One region of the Planococcus plakortidis genome, then DNA from elsewhere that is predicted to be linked to it. Evidence: riboswitches for the same ligand, from Rfam matches in the RefSeq annotation. Region 1 holds a riboswitch; each other region holds the start of a gene.
The links. Region 1 has a riboswitch for S-adenosylmethionine ahead of mtnK (S-methyl-5-thioribose kinase). Riboswitches for the same ligand answer to the same signal wherever they lie in the genome.
Positions count from the first base shown of each region.

Region 1 (7,580 bases):
CCGCTTGCTGATCGTCCGGAGTGCTTTCTTCCGCTGTCGCTTCTCCTTTTGGTTGGCATCCTGAGAGCAAGATGGCGAATACGAATCCGAATAAAATGAACCATGCTGATTTGTTTTTCATATCGTTTCTCCTTTTAGCGGCTCCGCATAAAGCTGGGCCTCGATTATTTGTCTATCATTCGGGCGGATGACGCCGCGTTCGGTGATGATCGCCGTAATGTAGTTGGCCGGTGTGACATCAAAAGCCGGATTGAACACTTTCGTTCCGGCCGGCGCGATTTGTTGCGTGCCGATCGCAGCCACTTCTTCCGCTGCCCGTTCTTCGATTGGGATGGCGCTCCCTGTTTCAAGCGATAAGTCGAATGTCGACACCGGCGCCGCTACATAAAAAGGGATGCCGTATGCATGCGCCAAAATCGCTAAGTTGAGCGTGCCGATTTTATTGGCCGTGTCGCCGTTGGCCGTAATGCGGTCCGCCCCGACAATGATCGCTTCGATTCCTTTTGCGCCGATCGTGTGCGCTGCCATGCTATCGGTGATGAGCGTGACATCGACTCCTGCCTGCTGCAACTCCCAAACGGTCAAGCGCGCCCCCTGGAATAGCGGACGCGTTTCGCATGCGTACACTTCAAACTCACGGCCACGCTCTTGGCCGAGATGAAACGGTGCGAGTGCAGTGCCGTATTTGGCTGTCGCGATCGACCCGGCATTGCAGATCGTCATGACTTTTTCTTTGTCTGCGAGCAACTCAAGTGCAAGTTCGCCGATATTGCGGCATGCCGCTTCGTCCTCGTCGCGGATGAGTTGGGCTTCTTCGATCAGCTGCGCTTTTGCTTGCGTGACCGTTTTTGCCTGTTCGATCCGGTTGACTAACCGTGCGATCGCCCAGGCCAGATTGACCGCTGTCGGGCGCGATGCCACGAGGTAATCAGCATCTTTTTTTACACGATGGCGGAACAACCCGACATCTGCCGTGTCGTGGCGTTTTGCCGCAAGTGCCAATCCATAAGCTGCTGCGATGCCGATCGCCGGTGCTCCGCGCACTTTCAACTGAAAAATCGCTTCATGCACTTGTTCCAAAGTCTCAAGCGTTTCATAGTGGACGGTCTGCGGAAGCAGCCGCTGATCCAAAATGGTTAGTTGTTCATCTTTCCAGATGACCGATATCGGGATGGTCATTTGCTCAGCTCCTTGATCGCCGTTTCGAGTTGCTTGATGGACTGATACTCCCGGCGCGTTTGAATCAATGTTTCCCCGGCTTTCAAAGTTTGCCGCTTGCGGTCGATTCGGGTCGACTCGTCAGCGATGTCATCCAAGTCGCGAACATGTGCCAATCCGATCGTCCGGCGGATCAATTCACATCCAGCAAAGCCGATCGCATCGTGGAAGATTTTTTCGATGGCGTATTCGCGGTAGCCGGTTGTCGTTTTATAGGTCTCGATTCCGTCACTTTCCCATAAACCTGAAAATTGCTGTTCGAACACCTGCCACGTTTGGGTGATGTCTTGCACGATCAGCTCGCGCTCTTCGCCGCTGCGCGTAATTGCCTGGACGATCAAGTTGGCGAGAAACAATCCGATATCAAAACCGATCGGCCCGTAGAAGGCGAACTCCGGATCGATGACCTTCGTATCGTCTTCGTCGACGAAAATGCTGCCGGTATGCAAATCGCCATGTAAAAGTGCTTCCGCTTCTGTCAAAAAGCTGCGCTTTAGTTTGGCCACTTCGAATTTCAGCGGCTCATTATCCCAAATCGCCTGTGCCGCTTCGCGCAGCGGCTCTTCAAAATCATTGGTATCATGGTCGAAAAACGGATCGGTGAAAATGAGGTCTTCGGTGATCTTGCACAGTTCCGGATTGGAAAACTCAGCCGCAAGCCGCTTTTTCTCGAATGGATGCAAACCGAAATCCGAGGTATGGAACAAGGTGTGCGCTAAATAACTGCCGATATGTTCCGCAAGCTTCGGGTAATGCTTGCCGTCGATCAGGCCGTTGCGCAAAATCGTCAACTGCGACAAGTCTTCCATGACGGTGACAGCAAGCGCAGCGTCCGTCGCATACACTTCGGGCACGCGGCCTTTCGCGAGGCTGCCGTGCAGCTTCAAGGCATTTGCTTCAATGGTCGCCCGGTGCAGTGTCAGCGGCCAGCTTTCGCCGACGACTTTCGCATACGGCAAGGCTTGTTTGATGATGAGCCCATGCCCAGTGGCGGAGTCGGTGATGCGGAATACGTAATTCAAGTTGCCGTCGCCGATCTCTTCACATTGCAATGTTGCGGACGACGCAAAAACGTCCAAACTCTGTGCCAGCCGAATCGCTTCTTGTTCAGTCAATGCTTTGTATGTAGACGGTGCTGTAAGTGTCATATTGATTGCCTCTTTTCTGTGGAATAATAAAAAGCCTCTTTCCCGAAAGAAAGAGGCGCAGAATAAGAGATCCATGCCTCTTATCTTTCAGAAATGTACATTTCTGATGGAATTAGCACCGTGCCTTAAGGGATCGAATCCCGGCGCCAAAGCGCCCCGTCTCACAACGGTATTACGGTCGGTTGCTGGGCGTCATCGGGCCATTTCCCTCTGCCTGCTCTTGATAAGAGTTTGCTATGCAACATTTATGAAGTTCTGAAACGAATGCTAGCACGATTCAGAATTCATTGTCAATAAAATATTTTGAAAAAACGAAAACCTTTCCGCTAAAGGCGAGTTTCATACTCGGGTTTCCTAGTTCATCGATTACTTGCTGCACTCTTCATAAATACCCGCAGCCGGTTGGGCATGCCTTTTTCTAGAGAACGCACCCTGAAGTGATCAGCTGACATTTTTCAGACATTTTTGATTTTCTCCGTTGACAGATACTGTCTGTCATGAAATAATCAGAATTACTTTGCAACAGCCATAATTTCATAATCTATTCTTATTCAGAGCAGGTGGAGGGACAAGCCCTACGAAGCCCGGCAACCGGTCCGATCATGGACACGGTGCTAATTCTTGCAGCCAACGCAATCGATTGGCTGGGAAATAAGAAGGCGTTAATCATTAACCTCTTCTTATTTGCGAAGAGGTTTTTTTATGTCCACTAAGCAGGAGGGTTATTCATGAGCGGTGTTATCGCGACATATCAATTATTCGGCAAAGCCGGTTCATTCGAAAAAAAAGCAGAAGCCATTGCACTCGGTTTGACGGTCGGTTCGTGGACCGATCTGCCATTGCTCGAGCAGCAGCAATTGCAACAACATAAAGGGCGCGTCGTGTCGGTCGAAGAATTCCCGCATGTCACCCACCCCGCACGTCAAGGCGTCATCCAAGCACGCCTGAAAATCCATTACCCGGCGGCCAACTTCTCAGCGGATTTGCCCGCCATCCTGACGACCGTCTTTGGCAAGCTGTCTCTCGACGGCGAGATCAAATTGATCGATTTGGATTTTGAAGAATCACTGCTCCGCCAGTTTCCGGGCCCGCGTTTTGGGATCGACGGCATTCGCGAAACGCTCGGTGTCAACGGGCGCCCGCTCGCCATGAGTATTTTCAAGGGCGTCATCGGCCGCGATCTCGATTATCTATCAGATCAACTTCGCCAACAGGCACTCGGCGGCGTCGACTTGGTGAAAGACGATGAGATTTTATTCGACAATCCACTGACGCCGTTTGACAAGCGCGTTACCGCAGCGTGTCATGTGTTAGACGAAGTGTACGAAGAAACCGGCCATCGCACGCTGTATGCCGTCAATTTATCCGGACGGACATCAAGCTTGCGCGACAAGGCGCGGCGGGCACGTGAACTCGGGGCGGACGCTTTGTTGTTCAATGTCCATGCCTACGGATTCGACGTCTTGCAGGAACTGGCAGAAGACGAAGAAGTGGCACTCCCGCTTATGGCGCATCCTGCGTTCAGCGGCGCGTATACGTCATCCGATTTTTACGGCGTGTCCACGGCGCTTGCACTTGGCAAACTGACACGACTGGCAGGAGCTGACTTCAGCTTGTTCCCGTCCCCTTACGGCAGCGTCGCCCTCGAGAAAGAAACGGCGTTGCAGCTCGGTCAGGAACTGGTCAGCGAAGGCCCTTTGAAGCAAAGCTTCCCGGTGCCATCCGCTGGCATCCACCCCGCCCTCGTGCCGCTATTGTTAGAAGACTACGGCGTTGACAGCATCATCAATGCCGGAGGCGGCGTCCATGGCCATCCAGACGGCGCTGCTGCTGGCGGCAAAGCGTTCCGCCAAGCGATCGACGCCGCACTGCAAGGACAGGCTTTAACGGAAGCCGCCAAACAACAGGACGAATTACAAAAAGCGTTAGCATTATGGGGGGAAACCGTATGAGCAAGCCGGTCATATTTTGCGACTTCGACGGGACGGTGACTTCCCGCGATAATTTGATCGCCATCATGAAAGAGTTCGATCCGCCGGGTTGGTCGCCGATAAAAGATCAAATTCTCGATCAGCGCATTTCCATATGCGAAGGCGTCCAGCAAATGTTTGCCTTGCTGCCATCTTCCGCCAAGCAACAGATCATCAACTATGCGCTCGACCAAGCGGAAATCCGCGAAGGCTTCGCCGATTTCGTCGCCTACACAAAACGCCATGACATCCCGCTCTATATCGTCAGCGGAGGCATCGACTTTTTCGTCTACCCATTGCTCGAGCCATACGGTCCATTCGCCGGCATCTATTGCAACGAAGCGGATTTTTCGAATGACAAGATCCATATCCGCTTCCCGCACGGCTGCGACGAACAGTGCGACAGCCAAGGCTGCGGCTGCTGCAAACCGTCCGTCATGCGCCGCATCATGTCGGAGCAATCGACGAGCATCGTCATCGGCGATTCCATCACCGACTTGCAAGCCGCCAAACAAGCGGATCTCGTCATCGCCAGGGATTTCCTGGTCGACAAATGCGAGGAGCTCGGCATTGCCTATGAAGCTTTCGAAAGCTTCCACGACGTGACGGATATTCTTGACGCCAAGCTAGGAGTGATTTCATGAGCGCTTACGAAACCCGCTGGCAAGAACTCGCCGAAGTGAAACGGGCGCTTGCTGCGCGCGACTGGTTTATGGGAACAAGCGGCAATTTGGCGATCAAAGTATCGGATGAGCCGCTCGAATTTCTCGTCACCGCCAGCGGCAAAGACAAATACAAAGAAACAGCGGAAGACTTTCTGCTCGTCGACAAAAATGGGCAGCCCGTACAAGCTGGCGCGCTCAAGCCTTCAGCCGAAACCTTGCTGCACCAGGCCGTTTATTCCGAAACCTCAGCCGGCTGCAGTTTGCACGTCCATACGGTCGCGAACAATGTCATCTCCGAGCTCTATGGAGATGAGGGGGTTATTGAATTTCAAGGACAGGAACTGATCAAAGCGTTCGGCTTATGGGAACAAGACGCCAAGCTGTCGATTCCGATCATCCCGAACCATGCCGACATTCCAAAGCTCGCAGATGAGTTCAGAAGCTTCGTCAACGCCGATAAAGGCGCCGTACTCATCCGCAACCACGGCATCACCGTGTGGGGGAAAGATGCTTTTGAAGCGAAAAAGCTGCTCGAAGCGAGCGAATTTTTATTCCAATACCGATTGGCGCTCCGCCAATTCCAATCCTAAAACAAGAGAGGAAGATCCATCATGGCCATCATTAAAATTCAAGGAACAGACGAAACAATCGAATCCCAACAAGAGGTTGCCGCATTTCTCGAAAGCCAGGAAGTCGTCTACGAGCATTGGGATATCCATAAATTGCCGGAGCCATTGCGTGAGAAATTCGATTTGAGCGACGAGGAAAAAGAACAGATCCTCGAAGCGTTCCGTTCGGAAATCGATGACATCTCGGCACGTCGCGGCTACAAGGCAGCAGACGTCATCTCCCTGTCCGATTCGAACCCGAAACTCGATGAACTGCTGAAAAACTTCCAGCGCAAGCATATCCATACAGACGACGAAGTGCGCTACATCGTCAGCGGCCACGGCGTCTTCATCATCCAAGGCCAAGACGAACGCTTTTTCGAAGTCCACCTGACTCCGGGCGATTTGATTTCGGTGCCTGAAAACATTACACATTATTTCACGCTCGCTGAAGACCGCAAAGTCGTCGCCGTGCGCATCTTCGTCACTACGGAAGGTTGGGTTCCGGTCTACGAAGACGAAACCGTCAACAATTAAAAAAGAAACGAAAAAGACATGCCCATGTTAAAGGGGGCATGTCTTTTTTTTGCTGGTTCTTGTCATTTGGTTGATCTTGCGAAGAGTAAGGTTTGTTGTAAAAAAGAAGCTTTCTATTCAATCATTCAACATGCTTCTGCGTTTGCGGATCTGATATGTATTCAATTGCTGGAACAGCTTGGACGAAGTCGATTGGTCGATGACAAATTGCACACCGTATTCAAAATACGGGTCTTTCTCCAATTTCCGGACAATGCGTCCTTCGAGCAAAAACTCTTCATCCAATAACACGAAATTGCAAAAAACTTTTTCATGGAGCGCAAAGTCGAGACTCGCTGTAAAGACCAACCCTCCGGCACTCAAATTAACGATATCGACGAATACTTCCTCTTTTTCCGGAATGGCCACTTTTCCACTGATGGCGCGGACAAAAGACACCCGAAAAAACTCCCTGCGGTTATCGCTCACATTGTTTCTCCCTTTCCCACGGGCTTGTTACATATACAAATTGAGCAGCAAGCCTTTTATTTCCCCTACCGTTTCCAGTATGCCAATATATTCCACTTCATTATCCAATAATTGATCCTGCAGCGCAATCACTTTTTCGTCGATGAACTTCACGATCTGATGAGGCTGCGCCCCTTCCCCGAAACCGGACGCAGCTTGTTCGCTCAGCCCGATCCCGTGGCGAAGCGATTCCCCAAGAAATTGCTTGATGGATTGTTTATACGCAACCAAATTCTGCAGAGTCCGGTGTTCCGCAAGCCGTTTGCCGTGCTGTTCGACATTCGTAAGTAGCGGCGTGAGCGCATCCCGTCTCAGCTCAGTCCGCGACTGCTTCATCGCTTCTGCAAATGCGCCGCCTGGCGGTTTGGCCATTATCGTATTGGGTTGTTCTGAAGGCCTGGGCCTTGCTGCATCAATGCGCATCTCCATGTCCCACCTATCGAGTCTGTCTTTTCTTCTCTAGTTGAACGGCGACTTCCGCTTCGCCGATCGGCAATTCCAGGAGCTTCGCGATATGGGCAGCCGAGAAGCCTTGTTTCGTGAGCTGCCGCACTTTCTCACGGCGGCTTGTTTCCACTGGAGGCTGATTGGCAATTTTCGTCTCTTCTGCTGGAGATACCGCATTTTCCCACTGCGCCATTTTCGCTTCCGTCTGCTCCAACCGGTCCATCAATTTATCGTATAAGGCATCGTTTTCCTGTTCGACGGCTGTGATGAATTCCGCCATGGCCGCTTCGAGCCGTTCGGATTCCTGTTCGACCATCAGCTTTCTCGACATCATCAGTTTGACGTTCAGCAATAACAATAAAGTGCTGACCACTACCAACAGTGCTACCATCTGCTCCCTGCTTTCCTTCAATTAATAATGTTCATGGACCGATAGCATCGCTGCGTGCAGCCGCAGCATCGCTTTCGAATGCAGCTGCG
Region 1 is NZ_CP016539.2:237,121-244,700, reverse strand. It holds gene BBI15_RS01320 (sugar ABC transporter substrate-binding protein) at 1-121, opposite strand, end outside; gene mtnA (S-methyl-5-thioribose-1-phosphate isomerase) at 118-1,179, opposite strand; gene mtnK (S-methyl-5-thioribose kinase) at 1,176-2,366, opposite strand; SAM riboswitch class I at 2,444-2,596, opposite strand; SAM riboswitch class I at 2,911-3,024, shown strand; gene BBI15_RS01305 (2,3-diketo-5-methylthiopentyl-1-phosphate enolase) at 3,095-4,318, shown strand; gene BBI15_RS01300 (2-hydroxy-3-keto-5-methylthiopentenyl-1-phosphate phosphatase) at 4,315-4,980, shown strand; gene BBI15_RS01295 (methylthioribulose 1-phosphate dehydratase) at 4,977-5,591, shown strand; gene BBI15_RS01290 (1,2-dihydroxy-3-keto-5-methylthiopentene dioxygenase) at 5,613-6,146, shown strand; gene BBI15_RS01285 (PilZ domain-containing protein) at 6,264-6,614, opposite strand; gene BBI15_RS01280 (YaaR family protein) at 6,642-7,076, opposite strand; gene BBI15_RS01275 (DUF6115 domain-containing protein) at 7,090-7,491, opposite strand; gene BBI15_RS01270 (FliA/WhiG family RNA polymerase sigma factor) at 7,513-7,580, opposite strand, start outside.

Region 2 (7,580 bases), 490 kb from region 1:
CCGATCTCGCCTTCCGGGAACACGATGCCCATGCGGTTTTCGAATGCCTTCACGACGCCTTTTGCCACCTGGTATTCTTTCGGATACAAAGACTCGATTTCAAACAGGAAGGAGTTCGAGAACTGCATGTTCTGCTGGATGCGCTTGATGGCGAAAGACAAATGATCCGTCAGCGCTACATGGATGTGTTCATTCAACTCGGTACCCATCTGTTCTTCGATGTATAAGAGCTGGTCGTTGATAAACGCGATGAGGTCTTCAGCGATATGCGGGATCAAATTGACGAATTGTTTCTTTTCCGCCTCGTCTTTTAACAGGAAGGTCTTATCGGCATGGCCAAACGAAATGACATCGCCTTTTTTCCGGTTGAAGCCGAGGCCATTTCCGATCAAGACGACTTCCTTATAGGTATCATGGCGGGCGATCACGACATTGTTATTCAATACTTTCTCGATGGTCAATAGCTGTTCCATGATTTCCTCCATTCAAAAACACGCCTCGATGTGTTAAGCATAATTCAAGTTATACAGGAAATGGGCGTGGGAAAACAAGTTCGAAGTTTGAGAGGTGCTTTCTTGAGTGTCCCTGTGTCAGGCGCAATTCGCTCCACAGAAAACGCATAGGGAGGGGATTTCGGTTTGAATTGGTCCCTGTGTTAGACACAATTTCGATGTCGGTCGGTTGCGTCCCTGTGTTAGACACAATTAGGCATTGAATTCCCTGTGTTTAAAAGGTTTTGTTCAAGACGAAAACCCAAAGAAAAATGCATGAAGGAACTCTCTATTGTAGGGAGCTTTTTCATGCATTTTATATACAAAATAGTGGATGGCCGGTTTTAAGAGTTAATTTCAAACAGGCGTATCATCAGTTTGTACCTTGAACATTTCATATTCAACGTCATCTAATTTACCGGTCCATCGCAAACCTGAAACTTCCGGCAACAAGGAACGATGATCACCCCAGTTTAAGACATGTATGAGTTGAAGTTCTTTTTCAGGGAAGGAAGCAATACTTCTGGCATTGTAGGCAGGCTTATGGGAGTAGATTAACAAACGTTCTGCCAAATCGATATAGGTAGACCATGTGTCTTCATTTAACGGTTGTGCTCCATGAAGCCTGCCAATATAGATTTTATGGTTGTTCGAGTCATTGGTATACAACCAATTTTCCTGAGAAATTCGTTTGCCTAGTGTTTGATAGTCTGCTTTTCCAATATAAAGCAAGACATCACTTCCATACACCGGGTGAGTTCCATAAATTTGATAGATTCCATAGTCAGTTTCGTCATTCATTAAATTGGGCAAGTCCTTTAGTTTATAAGAACCTTCCCATTGGATTTGAATCAAAGTTGATGCAGTGATGGTCATATAATAAGCTCCTTTTAAAAAATAAGATATTATAAAAATATAAGATGATCATAACTTAAATTGTTAAATATTTGTATATTAGTGTATAATTTATAATGCTATTTACACAAATAAATTAATAGTTAAAATGTATTAATTAAGTTAAATGTTTTTAAAGATGAATAGGGGGAAACTTATGAAAATTACTATGGAGATGAGTGAAAAAGCATACCCGATAGCCAAAAGAGTTTTTGCAGGACATCTTACAAGAAATAACGGGAAGATTGAAATCAATAGAATTTCGGGAATGAACGAAGGATCTGCGCAAGCGTACATCATGATTTTTCTGGCTATGATGAGTGGAGAAGAATACAAACGGGCATTTAATAATGAGACAAACAAGTTTTTGTTGGAGAGTATTCGAAAAGATTACGGTGAACAGCGCTTCGTCAATGCATTAAATGCTGTACAGAAGCATATAGATTATTACTCCACTCTCAATAAAGGAAATTTAACAGGTTTGCAAACTATTGTTGATGAGTTAAGGCCATGATTTGTTAAGTTGTTTTGCACATAGTGGGCGAAATATGAAAAAGAATGAAGCCGCTCCGAAAATACGGAGGGGCTTCTTTTTTTTGCTTAAATTGTGTGGTGCACAGGGACGAATTCAGTCATGCGCAAGAGATAAACTCCGCCATATCCATACTCTCAGTCATTTCCTTACGTTTAAATTGTGTCTGACACAGGGACAGGAACAGAAATATGCCGGAATTTCGCGACATCGAACAATCCCCGGTCGGTCAGTTTCAGGTGGGGAATGACCGGCAGCGACAGGAACGATAAAGTCAGGAAGGCATTGAAATGGGTTGGAGCACCGATCTGAAGCAGGCTGTGATCCATTGTCTTCAGCTGCTCATAAACTGCAGGAAACGGTTTGTCGGACATCAAGCCGGCAATCGGCAGCGGCAAACTGGCCAGGACTTCGCCATTTTGGACGACCGCCAAACCGCCTTGCAGCTGCTGGAGTGCATTGATTGCTGCTAACATATCGTCATCATTCGTCCCGACCACAATGACATTATGCGAATCGTGCGCGACGGTTGTCGCGATGGCGCCGTTTTGGAGGCCGAGCCCTTTGACAATGCCGAGCCCGATGTTGCCGGTCGCCCGGTGGCGTTCGATGACGGCGATTTTCAAATGGCCGCTTGCCGGATTCGAAACAAACATGCCGTCAGCGACTGGCACGTCTTCTATTAAATGCTCGGTGATCAATTTGTTCGGGTTGATGCCGATAATATGTGCGGCCGCATTCGTGCCCATTGGAATTTGCAGCATGTCTGCGGACAGTTCGGCAATGCGTACTGTTTCCCGCACCGAGGAGCTGTCACAGTCTGTATTTACGGGCCCTGCATAGCGGCCGTCTTTCGCCGCCAACTGCCCACTTTTATAGACTTCAGCAATCGTGAAGTCTTCCAAATTATCGAGCAAGACAAAATCTGCGTCATAGCCAGGAGCGATGGCACCTTTATGATGAAGCCCGAAACATTGGGCAGCATTCAAGGTCGCCATGGAAATGGCGGTGATGGGGTGGATGCCATACTGAATGGCTGTCCGGACGTTGTAATCGACGCTGCCTTCTTCGATCAGATCATCAAGGTGCTTATCATCTGTGCAGAACAAGCAGCGCTGCGCATTTTGTTCGGTTACGCCTTCGAGTAAAGCGTGCAGGTCTTTCGCGACAGAACCTTCTCGCAGCATGACGTACAGGCCGCGTTCAAGGCGCATCGCCATTTCCTCTTTCGTCACGCATTCGTGGTCCGTCAAGATGCCGGCGGTGCCGTAAACATTGATATCATTTGCGCTGAGTCCCGCTGCGTGGCCGTCGATTTGATTGCTCAGCAGGAGTTTATCGAGGATCGCTTCATCTCCATTCAATACGGCGGGGAAATCCATCACTTCCGCCAAGCCGAGCACTGAATCGCGCCCGGCAAAAGGCCGCAAGTCGCCCGCAGACAACCGGGCTCCCGCATTCTCGAATGGCGTCGCCGGGACACACGACGGCAGCATCATTTTAATATCGAGCATTGCCGATCGCGCATCTTTCAGCATGAACTCAAGCCCGTCCGTCCCGCTGACATTGGCGATTTCATGCGGATCGGTAATGGCAGTCGTCACGCCGTGCGGCAGCACGATTTGCGAGAACTGCTGGGGCGTGACCATCGACGACTCGATGTGGACATGGGCATCGATCAAGCCGGGTGCGATGAACTTTCCTTTGGCATCGATTTCCTCGATGCCCTCATACTCACCGATTCCGACGATCACGCCATCGCTGACCGCCACGTCTCCGGTCGTCAAGGTTTTCGTGAAGACATTGACAATCGACGCATGGCGGATGACGAGGTCTGCTTTTTTCCGTTTGTTGGCAACGTCGATCCTGTTTTTCAATTGGGCTTTTTTCAAGTCCATTCACGCTCCTTTTGCTGCTCGCTTGTGTATTCAAGGAGATTCGAGTTTTGCTTTATTCTACAGCAGGGCGGCTTCAAGCTCTAGCAAAAAAGAGAGGAATGTTTGAGGTGTCCCTGTGTCAGACACAATTCAAAACGCAGAAAACATGTGGGAAGTGGATTCCGGTTTGAATCGGCCCCTGTGTTACACACAATTCCCGTCAAAAAAAGGCAAGCGCAAATTCGCGCTTGCTTTCTCCATTTATTCTCCGAAAATCTCCTCGGAAACTTCCACGATGTAGCGGAGTTTGTCCCATTGCTGCTCTTCGGTCAGGAGATTGCCGTGATGCGTCGAAGCGAACCCACATTGCGGGCTGATGCACAGTTGCTCGAGTGGCACATATTTTGCGGCTTCTGCGACGCGTGCTTTGATCGCTTGTTTGTCTTCGAGTTCGCCGTTTTTCGATGTGAAAACGCCGAGTACGACTTTCGGGCCGCCTGATGGAATGTGCTCGAGTGGCTGGAAGCTGCCCGAGCGGTCGTCGTCGTATTCAAGGAAGAAGCCATCGACTTTTTCCTTGGCGAACAAGGTCGGGGCGATCAATGCATAGCTGCCTTCGAATGCCCAGTCGGATTGGTAGTTGCCGCGGCACAAGTGGGTCGTCACGGCAAGGTCTTCCGGTTTGCCTTCGAGCACGCCGTTTGCCACGCGAAGCGCCAAGTCGATCAAATAGTCGCGGTTGTATTTGCCGTCGTTGAACGGGATGTCGGGCGATGACAGCCCGGCAATATAGACATCGTCGATTTGGATATAGCGCGCACCGGCGTCATAGAACGCTTTGAGAGCGTCACGGTATGCTTGGACAACGTCTTTCGCATAGTCTTCCAGGTCCGGATAGATTTCTTCGTTGCGGATGCCTTGGTTGAAAAATTGGTTCGGGCTTGGGATCGTCAGTTTCGGGACGGCGCGGCCGCCGACGATTTCCTTGAATTCGACGAAATCGCTGAGGAAGGGATGATTTTCATTGAATGAAATCTTGCCGGTATTGCGGACGTCGTAGGCTTCGGTTTCGACGTTTTTGAACTGATAACCTTTTTCCGGCGTATAGCCTTCGAAACCGTTGATATGAGACATGAAGTCGGTATGCCAGAACGTGCGGCGGAACTCGCCGTCCGTCACGGCTTTGAGCCCGACTTCGATTTGCTTGTCGACGATGCGCTTGATTTCCGACGTCTCGACTTCCCGCAGCTGATCTGCCGTAATGGCACCTTCCTTGAACTGTTTGCGGGCTTCGTGAATGCTGTCGGGGCGCAATAAGCTCCCAACGTGATCCGCCTTGAATGGTGCTGTAGTTAGTTTAGGGCTTGTTTGAATAGTTGAATGGGTCATGTGAAATTCCTTCTTTCTGTTTTTAGTGTAGGTGATGGAAATGAAAAATGGGGCTTTCTTCAAATAAGAAGAAAGCCCCGTTTATGGGAAATGCATTCTTCTTATCTTCTAGGCTATCGCCTATTGGAAGTAGCACCTTGTCCTGGATCAGGGCGGTTGCTGAGACTTCACAGGGCCAAATCCCTCCGTCTCTCTTGATAAGAAATCGATTATTGAGTTAGTTGTAAATGATTGATGTTCACATTAAAGCAATCTTCGGACAATTGCAAGGGAGAGGGGAGTTTTTTGTTTGTGTCCCTGTGCATCACACAATTCAAGAGATACCGTATACAAGATGGGTGAATATGAAATGCTTAAAAAGATAGCTCTTCGGATGTCGTCGTGAATTTTCATGCTAATTGATAAATAGTCATAATTGTGCCGGACACAGGGACAGCTACAATTCGGGGCAGCTGCAATTCATAGGGGTTTCCTGCTCTCAATTGTCAAAAACAGGCCGCCGTAATAGGATTCCACATTCACGATTTCCAGCGGTGAACGGTTCACCAAATCGAACGTATCGCGGTTTAAATGGCAGCCGTCGCAGAGCTTTTTCCAGACGGGGGTCAAGGCTTCCTGGGTTTTGCCCATGACCGGCTGGTCCATTTTGACATGTTCGAACATGAGGATCTTTGCACCCGGTTTACTGACGCGGCAGATTTCTTCAAGTGCTTTGACAGGGTCAGGGATTGTGCAGAACACCAATGTCGCAACGACGGTATCGAAGCTGTTATCGTCAAAAGGCAGTTCTTCAGCAATCGCTTCGTACGTATGGATCGGTGTTTTCGATTTCCGGATGCGTTTGCCGGCTTGTTTGCCCATCTCCGGGTTCGGTTCGATGGCATCGACCCGTTCGGCATTTCGGTAATAGCGGAAGTTCGCGCCCGTCCCGAAGCCGATTTCGAGCACGTGCCCCGTCGCTTGCAAGACGAGGTTTTTGCGGATCTTCTCAAAGCGGGTTTTCTCTAACGGCTTCATGGCCGTGTCGTATATATGTGGCAGGAATCCAGCCATCTTATCAGCTCCTTTTTCGTTTGCTTACTATTCTTCTCACTTTCCCGTCTGGGGCTTTATCTACTCCTCTAATGAACAGCTCGTATAGGATTATACAAAAACTATACAATATGCGTTTTTAAGCTTATGATGAAGGGAATAACAAGGATATTGGCTGAGGGTTAAAGAAATTTCCATATAGGCGGTTTTAAAGTAAAAAGCGATACATATTTCATTAAAAAAGGGGCGGTACATATATGGGCAAAGCGAAAAAATCCGTAATCGTGATCGGGGGAGGCCTTGGGGGCTTGTCGGCGGCGATTTCATTGCAGCAAAAAGGCTATGAAGTTTCGTTGTATGAAAAGAACGGGCATATCGGCGGGAAAGTGAACCGCTTGGAGCGGGACGGCTTCGGCTTTGATTTGGGCCCGTCGATTTTGACGATGCCGCATATCTTTGACCGCCTGTTCCAGGGCAGCGGGAAGAACATGGCGGATTATGTGCCGATGCAGCGCCTGGAGCGCGAGTGGCGCTCGTTTTTCCCGGATGGTACGGTGATCGACTTGTATCACGATCTTCATTTGATGGAGCGGGCGAACCCGGCTTTGTCGAAAAAGGACATGAAGGAATATTACGCATTGCTCAAGTACGCGAAGAAGATTTACGAGACGACCGAGCGCAGCTATTTGAAGGAAGGCTTCGAGTCGCCGAAAGAAGCGGTCGCCCAAAACGGCATCCTCGCGACTTTGACAGGATTCGATTTGACTTCGACGATGTATAGCGCAATCTCCAAACGCATCACGAACCCGCATTTGCGCGACATGCTGTCGTATTACGTCAAATACGTCGGCTCTTCGCCGTATAGCGCACCCGCCGTGCTCAATATGATGATTTACATGCAGCATGCGCAAGGCTGCTGGTATGTGCCGGGCGGCATGCACAATCTGGCAGGCGGCCTGGAAAGATTGGCCCGCGAAATTGGCGTCCAGATCCATACCGGGATGGGCGTGATCCGCGCCTTGACGAGCGCGGAAGGCAAGATCACCGGTGTCGAACTCGAAGACGGAAGCTTCCAAACCGCTGATTATTACGTATCGAATATGGAAGTCATCCCGTTCTATCAAAAAATGGTCAAGGCGGAACATGAGTTTGTCGACAAACTGGAGAAGAAATACGAACCGGCAAGTTCGGGGCTGGTCTTGCATCTCGGCGTCAAGAAGACCTATCCACAATTGAACCACCATAATTTCTTCTTCTCGGACAATTTAAAAGAGCAGATGGACAAAGTATTCGAGCGCCACGAGCTGCCGGACGACCCGACAATCTATCTCGTCAACGTCAATAAGACCGACCCGAGCCAGGCGC
Region 2 is NZ_CP016539.2:723,985-731,564, forward strand. It holds gene glcT (glucose PTS transporter transcription antiterminator GlcT) at 1-473, opposite strand, end outside; gene BBI15_RS03745 (GIY-YIG nuclease family protein) at 849-1,367, opposite strand; gene BBI15_RS03750 (hypothetical protein) at 1,543-1,899, shown strand; gene ade (adenine deaminase) at 2,073-3,815, opposite strand; gene BBI15_RS03760 (5-methyltetrahydropteroyltriglutamate--homocysteine S-methyltransferase) at 4,056-5,183, opposite strand; SAM riboswitch class I at 5,282-5,387, opposite strand; gene BBI15_RS03765 (class I SAM-dependent methyltransferase) at 5,643-6,236, opposite strand; gene BBI15_RS03770 (phytoene desaturase family protein) at 6,473-7,580, shown strand, end outside.
Region 2: it holds a riboswitch for S-adenosylmethionine, as region 1 does, so the genes downstream of both, BBI15_RS03760 (5-methyltetrahydropteroyltriglutamate--homocysteine S-methyltransferase) here and mtnK (S-methyl-5-thioribose kinase) in region 1, are expected to answer to the same signal.

Region 3 (7,580 bases), 300 kb from region 1:
CCGCATGGCTCGATCCGGTCGTCTGTGCCGCTTCGATATAGGATTGGTTTTTCACTTGCAGCGTCGCCGAGCGGACGACTCTCGCCATGACCGGGAAAAATGCCAGTGTCAGAGCGATGATGATATTGGTGATGCTGCCGCCAAGTGCCGCGACCAGCGCAAGCGCAAGGATTAGCGCCGGAAATGCCAGAAAGCCGTCAATGATTCGCATCAGCACAAAATCCACTTTGTGGAAATAGCCGGAGATTAAGCCAATCACGGTGCCGATGACCGTCGATAGCACCGCAACGACGACGCCGACAGACAAAGAAACCCGAGCGGCGACGATGGTCCGCGAGAAAATGTCGCGCCCGAAATCGTCAGTGCCGAACCAATGCGCTGATGATGGGCCGGTCAAGCGCTGTTCCGGGGAAATCGCGGCTGGCGAAAACGGCAGCCAGGAACTGGCGGTGATCGCTGCAAGCGCGACAAGTACCAGCATGGCGAGTGCCAATAGATTCGTTTTCTTAGTAAGCATCGGTTTTGTCTCCTTCCAAATGTTCAATCATAGCGGATCCGCGGATCGAGGAATGTATAGAGCAAATCCACTAACAGATTGACGAACACATAAATGCCGGCAATGAACAGGACAATTCCCTGTACGACAGGGTAATCGCGGCGATGGATGGAATCGACCAAGAGCTGGCCGATGCCCGGAATCGTGAACAAAGTCTCGATGATGACCGTGCCCCCGAGCAAGCCGGCCACCGTAGCGCCGAGCACTGTGGTCGTTGGGATCAAGGCATTGACGAAGACATGGCGCATCAATACTTCGCGTTCCTTGACACCTTTCGCGCGCGCCGTTTTGATGTAATCCTGATTGACCGAATCGAGCATGCTGTCGCGCAGCATCCGGGCGATGATACCCACTTCGACGATCGCCAGCACAAACGACGGCAAGAGGATATGGTGAAGCCACGCATCCGCCCCTTCCGCAAACGGCACATAGCCAGCTACCGGAAAGATCGGCAGCGCGACGCCGAAGCCAAGCACCAATAGCGTCGCGAGCCAGAATTCCGGGACAGATACACCGAACAAGGAAACCGATGTGAAAATCGGATCCAAGACGGTCTTGCGCAGCGCGACGATGAGGATCGCCACCGGAATGGCAATGGCGAGCAAAATCACCGTCGATAGCGCCATCAGGCTGAAGGTCGGCCCGAAGTTCTCAGCGATCAGCGAGGTCACCGATTGCGAAGAGTAAACGGAAGTTCCGAGATCCCCCGTGATGACTTGTGAAAACCAATTGAAAAATTGGACGTACAGCGCTTGGTCCAAGCCCAGTTCACGCTCCAAATCAGCAATCGCTTCCGGTGAACTGTCCTCCCCTAAAATGAGGAACGCCGGGTTGCCGGGCGTCAGATGAACGATCATAAAGACGATGACACTGACGACCAGCATGACGGGAATCACCGATAACAACCGGCGAATCGTGTAGTTCAGCATTGCGTGTTCCCCCTTCTCCATAAAAGGAAGAAAATCGCCAGCATCGTTCCTGACGATTTTCTTCTCTTAATTATCCTGTTTGATGGCTCGTCGTTAATTGGTTTTATACGTATTCCAGAAGCGCGGGCCGTACCATTCGCTATAGTCGTGGATATCGGTTGTGCGCGCATTCAAGTTCGAGATGTTCGTCACTTTTTCAAACGGCAATTCTTCATAGAGCGTTTCGTTCAAGCCGGCGAGGATCTGCTGTCGCTCTTCCTCGGATTCCGCTTGTGCCCACTTGGCGATTTGCTCCTGCCATTTCTCACTGTTGTACCAGCCGCTGCTGTTCGAATCCTGGCTCAACATGCCTGCCTGGTTCGGCGAGAAGAACGGGGACCATCCAACGACCACTAGATCCCAATTGGAAGCCTCTCCCCATTTCTCAAGGTATGTTGCCCATTCATAGGATTCCAGCTCGACCGCAAAGCCGGCTGCTTCAAGCTGCTGTTCAGCGATCTCGGCAATTTTCTTATAGTCGTTGGAATCGCTTGAGAAGATGATTTTGATCGGTTCGCCGTCGTAGCTGCTTTCTGCCAATAAGCGTTTCGCTTCCTCCACATCATAGGACAGGAAGCCGTCTGTGTTTTCTTCCGAATATAGTGCGGTTTGGTTCGGCGTGAACAAAGCGCCGTCCAATTCGTAAAATTCCTCGTTTCCGTATGTCGCTTTGGCAATTGCTTCTTTATCGAGCGCCGCGTTCAATGCCTGGCGCACTTGCAGGTCATCGAAAGGCGCTTCCGATTTATCCGGCGTCAACACTGTATAGCCGTTAGTGGCGGTGCCTGCTTCGATATTCGGCGTGCTTTCAATCACTTCGTACAAATCGAGCGGCACTTCATCGCCGAAATCGTAAAGCCCGGTTTTCAAGCCATTAACCACCACTTGAGGGTCTTTGACGATCTTGAAATGGACCGAATCCACATACGCTTTTTTCTCTCCCGTCAAACCGCTTGTCTCATCGGTTCTGGATGCATAGTCGTCGTATTTGGAAAGTACGATTTCATCGCCGCGCTTCCACGAATCAAACTGGAAAGGCCCGGTGCCGATATACTGGTCATGGTCGAGCGGCTTTTCGCCGGCCGCTTCAGCGACCTCTTTCGGCAAGATGACGGCAGCCGATTTTGGGGCAGCCAAGTCGGAAAGTAAAGAGCTATAGGCTTTGTTCAATTGAATGGTTAACTGCAAACCGTCTGCTTCCACGGACTCAACGTGGTCGTTGGTGATCTTGCCGACAGATGACACTTTCAGCCAACGTTCGATGGACGCTTTGGCATCTTCTGCCGTTACTGGTTCCCCGTTATGGAAAGTTACGCCTTCACGCAAAGCAATCGTGTAGGTTTTTCCGTCTTCACTCACTTCATAATCTTCTGCGAGCAGCGGTGCCGCTTCAAAATCCTGGTTCAAGGCAAACAAGCCTTCATAAATATGCCAGCCGATTTTGCGAGCGGCACTTTCCCCTGTATACATCCAATCGAGCGTGTTCGGATCTGCGCCGATCGCCACATTCAATTCTCCGCCTTCTACAGGTTCTGAAGCTGCGCCTGAATCTGATGGGCTTGCTTCACTGCCGGAACAACCGGCCAATCCGATAAGTGCAATTAACGTGATAACTAAAAAGATGATATTCTTCACGATGTTCCTCCTTATGATTTAAAAAATAATGATGCTTCGAGTATGTATGCAACTGCTTAAAAGCCTATCCAAGTTCCCAGATTTTCAATGAAGCGTCGAAGTGTTGATGCGCCAATCTGCCGCTCAAGCTCCGACGGGATTTCGAAAACCATTTGTCCACTGAAGGCACCTCCTTCGCTAAAAATAATTTATCTTACCTGTTTACTTGGTTTTAACGTAATAAAAAAACCCCTTCTTCTTTTCGACAAGAAGAGGAGTGGTTTCATACGTTCGATCGCCTCTCTTATCTCTGTACTCGCGGTACAAGGAATTAGCACAGTGCCGCATTGCGGTCTGCTGCTTTGACGTCTCAGGGCCAGTCCCTCAGTCAATCTCGATAAGATGATTAAATTGTAAAGTTCATGTTACGGCCCTTGATCCAGCTTGTCAACATTATTTTGAAGAAATTGAATTTATTTACATGACGTTGAAATTCGATTTGGTTTACGCTTGCCGTCCTGTCGGCAAAACACTCGACTGTTCGATCCATTCAATAGATTTGGCGACGATAAAATCCAATTCATGGTCCATGGAAGCGATGTGATAGGAATTATGGAGTTCGTGCTTGAACGCGTGTTCTGAACCGACCTTGCCGAGAATATAATCGGTGTTGGCTGGCGGTACGACATGATCTTCAAGCGACTGGAAACACACAACCGGGCAGTGGACTTCGCCGAGCTTTGCGCGGACAGCATCCATATAGCCGAGCAATTGCTGATACGCTTTGACCGGCGCTTGCCCGTAAGTGATTTCCACCGCATCCGCTTTTTTGATATCGGGCGCATCTTCTGTGACGTAAGCATGGGCCGGGCGGCTGCGGTAAGTTTCAAATTGCGGGATGTCGATCGCCGGATTGATCAACGCGATGCCCTGGATTTCAGAATGGCGGCTGGCCAGATCCAAGCTCAAGGTGCCGCCCATCGATTGCCCAATGACAAAGACCGATGTGCATGTTTGCTTGAGTTCTAAATAGGCCTGCTCGACACTCTGGAACCAGTCCTCATTAGAGAATGGTTGCAGGTCCTTGAAATGGGTGCCATGGCCCGGCAGCCGCGGACAGGAAACCGTATAGCCTTGCTTGCCGAGCGCTTCGCCTAATTCCCTGACGCTTTGCGGCGTGCCGAGAAACCCGTGGCACAATAGGATGCCGGTGCTGCCGCCTTTCAGAAAGAAGGCTTCTGCCCCTTGGATGACAGGATATTGTTCGTTCATGCAATCCCTCCTTCAGCTGTTTAAAATCAGGAGGCCCACTAGCTGCCCCTAATGTGAAGTAGTGCGAAAAAAGCTTATTCACATTAGACTATATTTAAAACCTACTTGTCAACTAGGTTTTATAAAATGAACGATCAACCACACCAGGCGCTCCCTTAATGCTTTAAACTTCCGAAGGCTTCCCTTGGCGCGCCCATGACGCAATCGCTGCAATATCAGCGGGCGTCGTGCTGCAACAGCCGCCAATGATGTCAGCTCCTGCTTCATGCCAGGCTTTCGAATTGGCTGAAAACGCACCAGCCGACGGTTCTTCGCTCCAGGTTTTGCTTACCGGGTCGTAAGTGGCGCCGGAATTCGGATAGACGATGACCGGTTTGGAAGATGCGCTTTTCACTTCCTGGATCAAGGATCCGATAAATTGCGGCGCTGTGCAATTAATGCCGATCGCCGCCACTTGCGGCTGGACATCGAGCCAGTTCGCACAATCTGCAATCCGCTCCCCGTCGCTAATATGGAACTCATCTTTCGCGCTGAACGTGAACCAGGCAGACACTTGCGGAAATTCTTCCAGCACGCTTACGATCGCTTTCGCTTCCACGAGGCATGGCAAAGTTTCACATGCTAACACATCCGCCCCTGCTTCGACCAGCACACGGATGCGCTCTCTGTGGAATGCAGCCAATTGCTCTTCGCCAATCGCATAGCCGCCGCGGTATTCAGACCCGTCCGATAAAAACGCACCGTACGGGCCGACAGAGGCCGCCACTAAAGGCTTCGGCCTATCCGAACGATCCGCTGCAGCGTCCCAAAACTCATCGCGTGCTTGCGTTGCCAGCTGGACAGATTTCGTGATCAACGCGATCGCTTGTGATTCTGTCAGCCCTCTTTCCCGGTAGCCTTCAATGGTCGCCTGGTAACTGGCCGTAATGGCACAGTCCGCTCCCGCTTCGAAATAATCCACATGCACTTTCTTGATCAACTCCGGATTTTCAATCAATATTTTCGCGGACCATAAGGAATCATTCAAATTGCATCCGTAGTTCTCAAGCTCTGTCGCCATCGCCCCGTCCACAATCAGGACCGGGAACTCGTTCAATATCTGTTCAATCGGGTTCATTCCAAATCATCCTTCCGCTCTCAGTCGTTACACTTTATTTTTCAGCCTTGGACGGCTTTCCCTAAAAATTGCCTCGTTCTTTCGACGGCGGGCTTGGTGAAAATTTGCTCAGCCGTGCCTTGCTCGATAATGACGCCGTCTTCCATAAAGATGACGCGGTCTGAAATTTCCCGCGCGAAACTCAATTCATGGGTTACGATGAACATTGTTTTGCCGGTGTCCGCGACGCGGCGGATGGTGGCCAATACTTCATCGACCAGTTCCGGGTCCAGAGAAGACGTCGGTTCGTCGAATAATAGCACTTCCGGGTCCAAAGCGAGCGCACGGGCGATGCCGACGCGCTGCTGCTGGCCGCCGGACAATTGCGCAGGGTAATGGCTCAGTTTATTCGATAAGCCGACCTGCTCGAGCATCTCGATGCCTTTTTTGTCAGCGGCGTCTTTTTTCATCCGCTTGACGCTCGTCAACCCGACGGAGACATTTTGCAGCACCGTCAGATTCTTGAACAAATTATATTGCTGAAACACCATACCTGTGGCGGTCCGGAGCGCGAAGATTTCTTTTTTCTTAGCGGCCGCCGCATCCACCCGCTTGCCGCCGATTTCCACGATGCCGCTCGTTGGCTCTTCTAAAAAATTGATGCAGCGCAACAGCGTCGATTTCCCGGAACCGCTTGGCCCGAGAACCGCCACCACTTCACCTTTCTCGACGCTTAAATCAATCCCTTTCAAAACATGCTGGCGGTCGTAATATTTATGCAAGTTCTCCAATTTGATCATCAGGCAATCCCTCTTTCATATCTGCGTGCACGTTTCTCGATCTTCACCAATAAGCGCTCGACGGCAATGCATAAGATCCAATAGACGATCGAGACGGCGATATACACTTCAAAGAACGCCAAGCCGCGGGAGCCGAGGATTTTTGCCTGCCCCATGATATCGATGACGCCGATGATAAACACGAGCGAAGTGTCTTTGATCGTGCTGATGAACATATTGCCGAGATTCGGGATCGCTACTGTCAAGGCCTGCGGGAAGACGATCTTCAGCATCATCTGCACAGGCGTCATGCCGATCGCTTTGGCGGCTTCGAACTGCCCGCGGTCGACCGATTCGATCGCCGAACGGATCGTCTCGGATAAATACGCGCCCAAATTGATGGAAAAGGCCATCAAGGCATAGAATTCCGGAGCGATGCTATTGACGTCTGCCGACTGAAGCCATCCGTATTCACTCTGGAGAAAATAAATGATTTTCGGAATCCCGTAAAACACCAGGTAAATCTGCACCAATAACGGCGTGCCCCGGATAAAGGAAATATAGATCGACGTGATGACACTGAGCACAGGCACTTTGTAGATTTTGATTAATGCCGCAGCCACACCGATGACCAGACTCAATAGCAGCGAGCCGACTGCTATGCCGATCGTGACCGGCAGCCTGGAAATAATGGCAGGAAAGCTCTCGATCAAGAAATTCAAGTCCAGTAAATTTTCCATTGTCTCTGTCCTTCCGTTAGCTTATTCAGGGATGTAGTCGCCGCCGGTCCATTTCTCGGACAGTTCGGACAAAGTGCCATTTTCTTTCAACTGTTTCAAGATCGGGTCGATCAAAGCTTTCAACTCTTCGCCTTTTTCTTCGTCTTTCAAGACGATGCCCATATCGTCATTGACCAAAGGCTGCCCGACAATTTCCACGCCGAGTTCATTCTTTTCCAGTACTGCGTTCATCATGATCGGGTCATTGACGTATGCGTCGACGCGGCCGTTCTGCACATCCTGCAGAATTTCCGATGGGTTGCCGCTTTCACTGTATTTCAATTCGATCGGCTCATCGGCCGTCTCATTGTATTCCTCAAGCAATAAGGTATAGGAATCGCCTGCCAACGCCCCGACCGCTTTGCCTTCCAAATCTTCAATCGTTTGAATATCTTCACGGCCTTCCTTCACTGCAATGACCGTTTCCGCTGCGAAATACGATTCATCGGTGAACAAATACTTTTCCTGGCGTTCCGGCGTTTTCGCTACTTGGTCAGCGATGGCCTGGATTTTATT
Region 3 is NZ_CP016539.2:3,200,982-3,208,561, forward strand. It holds gene BBI15_RS15915 (ABC transporter permease) at 1-517, opposite strand, end outside; gene BBI15_RS15920 (ABC transporter permease) at 541-1,485, opposite strand; gene BBI15_RS15925 (ABC transporter substrate-binding protein) at 1,579-3,159, opposite strand; SAM riboswitch class I at 3,440-3,542, opposite strand; gene BBI15_RS15930 (alpha/beta hydrolase) at 3,643-4,410, opposite strand; gene mmuM (homocysteine S-methyltransferase) at 4,574-5,527, opposite strand; gene BBI15_RS15940 (amino acid ABC transporter ATP-binding protein) at 5,569-6,306, opposite strand; gene BBI15_RS15945 (amino acid ABC transporter permease) at 6,306-7,025, opposite strand; gene BBI15_RS15950 (transporter substrate-binding domain-containing protein) at 7,047-7,580, opposite strand, start outside.
Region 3: it holds a riboswitch for S-adenosylmethionine, as region 1 does, so the genes downstream of both, BBI15_RS15925 (ABC transporter substrate-binding protein) here and mtnK (S-methyl-5-thioribose kinase) in region 1, are expected to answer to the same signal.

Region 4 (7,580 bases), 470 kb from region 1:
ATCCATACGGTCGGCCCGGTATGGGAAGGCGGAGGTCACAATGAAGAGACCTTGTTGCGCAATTGCTACCGCAACTCGCTGGAACTTGCCGCAGAGCTTGGCTGTGAGTCGATCGCTTTTCCGCTCATCTCGACCGGTATCTTCGGCTATCCGAAAGAACCGGCGTTACGTGTGGCGACGGAAGAGATTGATACCTTTTTGAACTTGCGCGATATGGACGTCTATCTGGTCGTCTTGGACAAGCAGTCGTTCGGCATCAGCCAGAAGCTTTACGAATCGATCGAGACATTCATCAACGAACAGGAAGCCGAGGTCTTGGAAGAAAGGGCTGTCCGTTACCGCGACCGGCACCCGCTGGAAAGCCCGATGTACGAACCGAAAGAGATACTGGAACAGGAACTGAGCCTCGAAGAGTTTCTGGAAGAGGTGGACGAATCCTTCTCGCAGCGTCTGTTCAGGTTCATAGACGACCGAGGCATGACCGATGCCGAGACCTATAAAAAGGCGAATCTAGACAAGAAGCTGTTTTCCAAAATCAGAAACTCTCCAGGCTACACGCCGAAGAAAAAGACCATCCTGGCGTTTGCGATCGCGCTCGAACTGGATCTCGACGAGACGGAGGAACTGCTCGGGACGGCGGGCTACCGCTTGTCGAACAGCCATAAATTCGACTTGATCGTCCGTTATTTCATTGAGCGGGAACAATACAATATCTTTGAAATCAATGAAGCCTTGTTTGCATTTGATGAAGCGCTTCTTGGTTCGTAAAAGATTCTATACAGTTTCTAAATTAGAAACAGCCCTGTTCACGGAACGGGGCTGTTTTATATTTGCGAATTTATCGGACGAGGACTTTCTCCAAAAATTTCTTTGTACGTTCTTCTTGAGGAGATGAAAATAGAACTTCTGGTTTTCCTTCTTCAACAATATAGCCATCCGCGATAAAAACAACGCGGTCGGATACTTCGCGAGCGAAATGCATTTCATGTGTCACAATGATCATTGTCTGGCCTTCTTGCGCTAAATCTTTGATGACAGTTAATACTTCTCCGACAAGTTCAGGGTCTAGAGCCGATGTAGGTTCATCAAATAGCAATACATCTGGTTTTAAAGCGAGAATGCGAGCAATAGCGGCTCGCTGTTTCTGGCCTCCCGAAAGCTGTTCAGGATAGTGGTTTTTATGGGCTGATAAACCAACTTTTTTGAGTAGTTCCTCTGCTTCTGCTACAACTTCTTGCTTGTCTCGTTTTTGGACGATTAGTGGGGCTTCTATAATATTCTCGATAACCGTCTTATGCGGGAAGAGATGGAAGTGCTGAAACACCATTCCAGAGTATTGCTGTATATCGACTTTCTGCTTTTTTGATGGTGTCTTGCCGTTAAAAGTGACAACTACATCTTTAATTTTGAGTGATCCTGAAGTGGGAGATTCCAATAAGTTCAAACACCGAAGTAAGGTGGTCTTACCTGATCCGGACGGTCCGATGATGCTAAGTACTTCGCCTTTTTCAATTTCGAGGGAAATGGACTTTAAGACTTCATTGTCATTAAAGTTTTTGCTGAGCTGATCAACTTTAATCATTTTCAAAACTCCATTCATGTCACGACATAACGATTTGCTTTTTTCTCTAAATAATCCTGCAATACGGTGACAACAGAACAAATTGCCCAATAAATGAGTGCCACTAGAATATACAGCGTCAAGCTTTCATAAGTTTGTCCAACCACGACTTTCGCCCTGTAGAACATCTCGGAAACAGTGATGACCATTGCTAATGAGGTGCCTTTTATAATATCCATGAAAATACTGGATAAAGGAGGCAGAGCAATGCGTGTACCTTGTGGCAAAATGATACGGCGCATAGTCTGCCAGTAAGTCATTCTGAGAGTTTCCGCAGCTTCCCATTGACCTTTTGCTACCGATGAGATCGCCGACCGAATCACTTCTGCCGTATATGCGGAGAAGTGGATACTGATGCCGATGATGGCAGCTGTCAGTGGTTGCATATCGATACCGATCATGGGGAATCCGAAGTATAGGATGAATAGAATAACAAGAAGTGGTGTTCCGCGCATAAATGAGATGAATAGGCGGGCGGGAAAGGACAGCAAAGTTAGTTTATTCATGCGGGCAAGAGCGACGAACAACCCTAGAAATAGAGCAAGAAGCATGCTTACAATTGCGATTAATAAAGTATACCAAGCTCCTTCCAGGATAAACGGAAGAGCCTCTATTGCGACTTCTATGTTAAAAAGATATTCCCATTTAAAATCAGACATATTTTATCTCCTTTAGATGTGCAAGATAGAAAAAAGAGGAATCAAAGGATTCCCCCGGCAGGATTATTCAACATCAACTGGTTTTGTGACGTCAGCTCCTAAAAACTCAAGCGAAATTTCCGTTACGGTGCCGTCTTCAATTAATTCTGTTAGGGCGGCATCAAGTTGCTCTTTCAATTCCGGGCTGTCTTTTTGCATCACTAAACCACTGCTGTTAGGAGAAAACTTTACATTTTCAGCAAGCTTTAATCCAGGTTTATCAAATTGTTCCAGTGCTTGAATCAATACTAAATAATCATTGAGTGTAGCGTCAACGCGCCCTTGCACAATTTCAGGAAGCACAGTATCTGAACCGGTATAGACTACTACTTCAGCGCCTTGTTCTTTAGCATAATCCGAGTAATTGCTCGTCGCGGCTCCACCAACTTTTTTACCTGCTAAATCATCCACTGTGTTAATGCCAGAATCATCACTTTCCCGGACGATAGCTGATCCATAGGAATGCTTGACGGGAACTGTAAAATCAAATTTCTCGAGGCGTTCTTCTGTAATTGAAAAATCATTTGCTGCCACATCGATTTGGCCATTTCTTAATGCGGGCAGAAGACCGTCAAATTCCATCGTTTTAAATTCAACTTCAAGGCCCAGCTTATCTCCAATCGCCCGAACTACTTCCACATCAAATCCAGTCAACTCTTTCGTTGTTTCATCGAAGTAGGTAACCGGGAAATATAAACCTTCTGTACCCACCACTAATTTGCCTGAATCCTCAATTTGTTCCCAGGAATTCTGTTCGCCTGATTCAGAAGCGCTGGCAGAGCTATTGGACTCCTCATTTCCGCACGCAGCTGCAATCAATGCTGTTGTTGAGATCAGTGTGAAAAGCAAAAACTTTTTCGGCTTTTTCATATGTATGACACCATCCTTAATGAAATTAGCGCAACAGCAATGATTCTTCATGAAACCAAACAAAAAACCTCTTCAATAAGAAGAGGTTTGCATCTCAAAAAAAGATTTCAACTCTTCTTATCTCTCAAGCGATTCGCTTGCTGGATTTGGCACAGTACTCGAAAAGAGTCCGCTGCCGAGGTTTCGTAGGGCCAATCCCTCCACCTCTCATGATAAGAATGTATTAACTATTCAGCTATATTAGAACCATACCATCGACATTTAATTAGGTCAATATGTATTCCTATATATTTAGTGGGTTTTATTTTTTGAAAACATTTGAAGTATATAGCTGCTCTGATTTACGTGAATTGTGTTGTGGAATAAGGTGCTTGGTTCGTAAAAGGTCGCTTTCGAAGCGACCTTTTTTCTATGCGAAAATCGTATCCTTGGGGTAGCAAGTAACCCAAAGGAGGAAACGAAGATGAAAAATGAAACGACGGAATTGGTATTTATTCTCGACAAGAGCGGCTCGATGGCGGGGCTGGAACAAGATACGATCGGCGGCTTCAATGCCTTGATCGACAAGCAGCGAAAGCTCCCTGGCGAGGTCCGCGTGACGACGGTGCTGTTCAATCACGGATATGAATTGTTGCACGACCGGATTTCGCTCGAAGGCATTTCGCCGATGACCGATAGCGATTACGAAGTAGGCGGCATGACGGCTTTGCTCGATGCGGTCGGCTCGACGATCCAGAAAATCAGCAACGCGCAAAAAGGGACATTGGAAAAACACCGGGCCGGCCGGGTGATGTTCGTCATCACGACGGATGGCCTGGAAAACTCCAGCTGTGAATACACGTATAGGAAAATCCATGAAATGATTGCTTCCAAGAAGGCGAACGGCTGGGAATTCATGTTCCTCGGGGCGAATATCGACGCGGTCGCGACCGCAAAGAAATTCGGGGTCGATGAGGATTTTGCGGTGGATTACCATGCGGACGCGAAAGGGACGGAATTGAATTACCAAGTGTTGAGCGAAGCGGTGAGTTCGTTCCGGACCGGGAAAAAGATTAGTCGGGAATGGAAGCAGGAGATTGAACGGGATTATGAAGCTCGAGGAAAGAAATAAAGTGAAAAAAGAAAAGTGATTTGCATTTAAAATATTGAAGAATCCGTAATATACTCTGACCCATCGATAAAAGTTTTGATTAAATGCACTAAAAGCACTAATTTATATTTCGATATTAGGGAGTAATGTTATAATTGAGAAGGTTAATATTCGTTACTTAATAATCAAAGATATTACTCTTCTATGCTTTTAGTTTTAAAACTAATCTAAAATACTTTTAATTGAGTGAGATGGGAGATTTCCATAGTGGCAAAAGTTGTAGGGAGAAAAGCTTTAGAGTTTGCATTAGAAACTGCACAAACTGATGCGCTTAAAAAAGGTTTAAAAGGCGAATTAACCTTATTGAAGGTCCTGGAGTCAAAGTTAACAGCTAGCTCAATAGTGATCTGGGATCCTAAATTTCTAGAATTTAAGCCAGACATTTTAATTATCGATCCGAATTTAGGCTTTGTGTTTGTAGAAGTAAAGAATTGGTCACTAGCTTTCGTAGATCAATTTTTTAGCAACGGTAAGTCAGCAACAAAAAAAGGAATGAAATATCCTCTTGGGCAAACAGATAATTATATAAATGAACTTCAGAGATATATTAATACGTTAAGAAAAGATCAGTTAGACATTTATCGTTTGACATCTTCTTTGGTAGTTTATACTGGCTTTTCGAAAGAAGAATTTGAAAAAAGAATAGAAGTGAAAAGTTGGAAAGAGGAAGACTTTCAAAACTATTATAAAAAACATCTGTTTTTAGAGGACTTTGAATACGCTGCATTTCGTAAATTACAATCATCAAAGAAGTTCAATAAAAGTGTCACTCAGGATTTTACCATTGGAGAATTGAGATATATTGCCGATTCACTGGGAGATGATGATGAAGAATTTGAAATGAAAAAAGTTCAGAGTAGGTACTCTGAGAATGGAGTTGCAAATCAAAAATTTATAAGGAGGCATGAAAATAAGGTCACTAAAAAAGTAAGAAAGCTGACCTATTCATTGTCTGCTTTAGCGATTTTTTCTCTACTTATGTTCCTTATTATCCCTCTCGGTGCTGATAGTAATGAAAGCTACGATAAGGCGGTTGAAGATGCTAAATTCGCTATGGCGAATGGGGAATACCAAAAAGCTTTGGGTTTATATGAACTGGCTGTGAATGAAAAACCAGATGACCATGAGACAAAGTTTTTGTATTGGTCTTTACGTTTATTGAACGAATTAACTTTAATAGCTGAAAATGGAGATCAAGATAAGGTCATAGAAAAAATTGATAAATTAAGAGAGACAGATAAAATACCACACCATTTAGAAAGGCATTATCAGGAGTTGTATACAGTAAGTGTCGAAAAGCAGGAGCACGAAAACAAAGTAAAAGAAGGAATAGAGGAGATTGGAATTCTCGTTGCTAGTCAGAAGTTTGATCAAGCTCAATCTTCACTAGATAACTTGAAGACAGATCAATTAACGAAAGAAGAGTTGGATGAAAAAGAAATCAAACTTCTTGCCCTAGCTGAACAAATTGAACAGGGGCAAAAAGAATTGTTAAGGAAACAAGAGGTAGCCGCTGAATCTGAAATTTTAAAAAATCCGATAAAAACAGAAGGGCTAAGTAATAAAAGTGTCTATATGGATAAATTAGGGGGAATTGAAGCTGGATTGGCAGATTTGAATTACTTATACCAAGCTGGCGTCACTTCAAATATTTTAGAAGCGGAATATGAAACTTTGAAAAGATGGGATGATGCTTTAAATGAAATATACGGGGTGTTAAAAACTACCTTAAGTCTTGGGGAGATGGATAGATTAAGAGTTGCGCAGAGAGAATGGATAGTATACAGAGATTATGAAGCGGAGCTTGCTTCCCAAGCATTCGAGGGAGGCACTTTTGAAGAGGTGACACTCGTGTCAGTAAAGCATCAAATAACACGCGATCGTTGCTATAGCTTGGTAGAAAATTTTATGAAATGAGGAGATGGATGTGGCAAACAGAAACTGGAAGTGCAATGAAAAGGTCGAAGCGATTTTCGATAGTTCAAGTGAGTTGGATTGCAAATATCGGTATCTTTTGAAATGTGATTGGGATATTAGTTTGCCCAAAGTGACTTTTGTTATGCTGAATCCTAGTGTAGCTGATACAAATATATGTGACCCAACTTTAAGTAGGTGCATAAATTATGCTAAGAAGTGGGGGTACGGAGGAATTAATGCTGTGAATTTATTTGCTTACATTTCTACGGACCCTAAACAGTTGAAGAAAAAAACCGATCCAGTTGGAAAACTGAATGATAAATATATTATCGAAGCCGTAGAAGATTCGAAACTTGTAGTTTTTGCTTGGGGAACAGAGTATGGAAAGCTAAATAATCGTAATCGGAAAGTTGTTGCTTTATTAAAGACCTATAAGCCACACTGTCTCAAGAAAACAAAAGATGGTGATCCATCGCATCCCCTATATTTAAGTAAAGATTTAACCCCGATTTCTTATTAAAACAAAGCGAGTTGAGCATCTGACATATAAAATTTAAATGAAAAAAGATGAGCCCAAGCAAACATGCTAGAGCTCATCTTTTTTTATTTAAACAGCCTCAACTTCCGAATCCACCTGCTTCGCAGCGCGGTATTTCACAATCTGCGCCACATACCACAGGGCAACAGCCAAGGTGATGACCGAGCCGATCATGGCGGCGATGTGGTATTCCATGTTTAAGCCTTCAGGTGCATAGAAGATGTACATGGAGATGACGCCTGTCATGAACATGGCCGGCACACCGCTGATCCAGTGCATTTTGTAGTTCTTGAGCAAATACATCGTCGCGGTCCACAGCATGAAGGTCGCGACGACTTGGTTGGTCCAGCCGACATAGCGCCACAGGAAGGTGTAGTCGATCGTCGCCATGTAGAACGTCGGGATGGCGAGTGGGATGGTGATCAATAGGATTCTGACGGTGCCGTCGGTCTTGGTGAATTTCGACAGCAGGTCAGATAGGATCATGCGCGACGAGCGCAGTGCGGTATCGCCCGTCGTGATCGGCAAGATGATGACGCCGAAGATCGCGAGGATGCCGCCAAGCGTGCCAAGGAGCGAGATCGAGATTTCATTGACGACGCCAGATGGCCCGCCAGCTGCAAGTGCTGCGCCGAGTCCTTCGGTGCCGTTGAAGAAGGTCATGCCGGCAGCCGCCCAAATCAAGGCGATGATGCCTTCGATGACCATGGCGCCGTAGAAGATTTTGCGGCCGTCGGTTTCTTTTTTCATGGTGCGGGCAATGATCGGGCTTTGCGTGCTATGGAA
Region 4 is NZ_CP016539.2:710,740-718,319, forward strand. It holds gene BBI15_RS03685 (macro domain-containing protein) at 1-768, shown strand, start outside; gene BBI15_RS03690 (amino acid ABC transporter ATP-binding protein) at 839-1,582, opposite strand; gene BBI15_RS03695 (amino acid ABC transporter permease) at 1,597-2,280, opposite strand; gene BBI15_RS03700 (transporter substrate-binding domain-containing protein) at 2,344-3,189, opposite strand; SAM riboswitch class I at 3,304-3,408, opposite strand; gene BBI15_RS03705 (vWA domain-containing protein) at 3,653-4,300, shown strand; gene BBI15_RS03710 (lysozyme inhibitor LprI family protein) at 4,547-6,256, shown strand; gene BBI15_RS03715 (DUF1643 domain-containing protein) at 6,267-6,776, shown strand; gene BBI15_RS03720 (carbon starvation CstA family protein) at 6,864-7,580, opposite strand, start outside.
Region 4: it holds a riboswitch for S-adenosylmethionine, as region 1 does, so the genes downstream of both, BBI15_RS03700 (transporter substrate-binding domain-containing protein) here and mtnK (S-methyl-5-thioribose kinase) in region 1, are expected to answer to the same signal.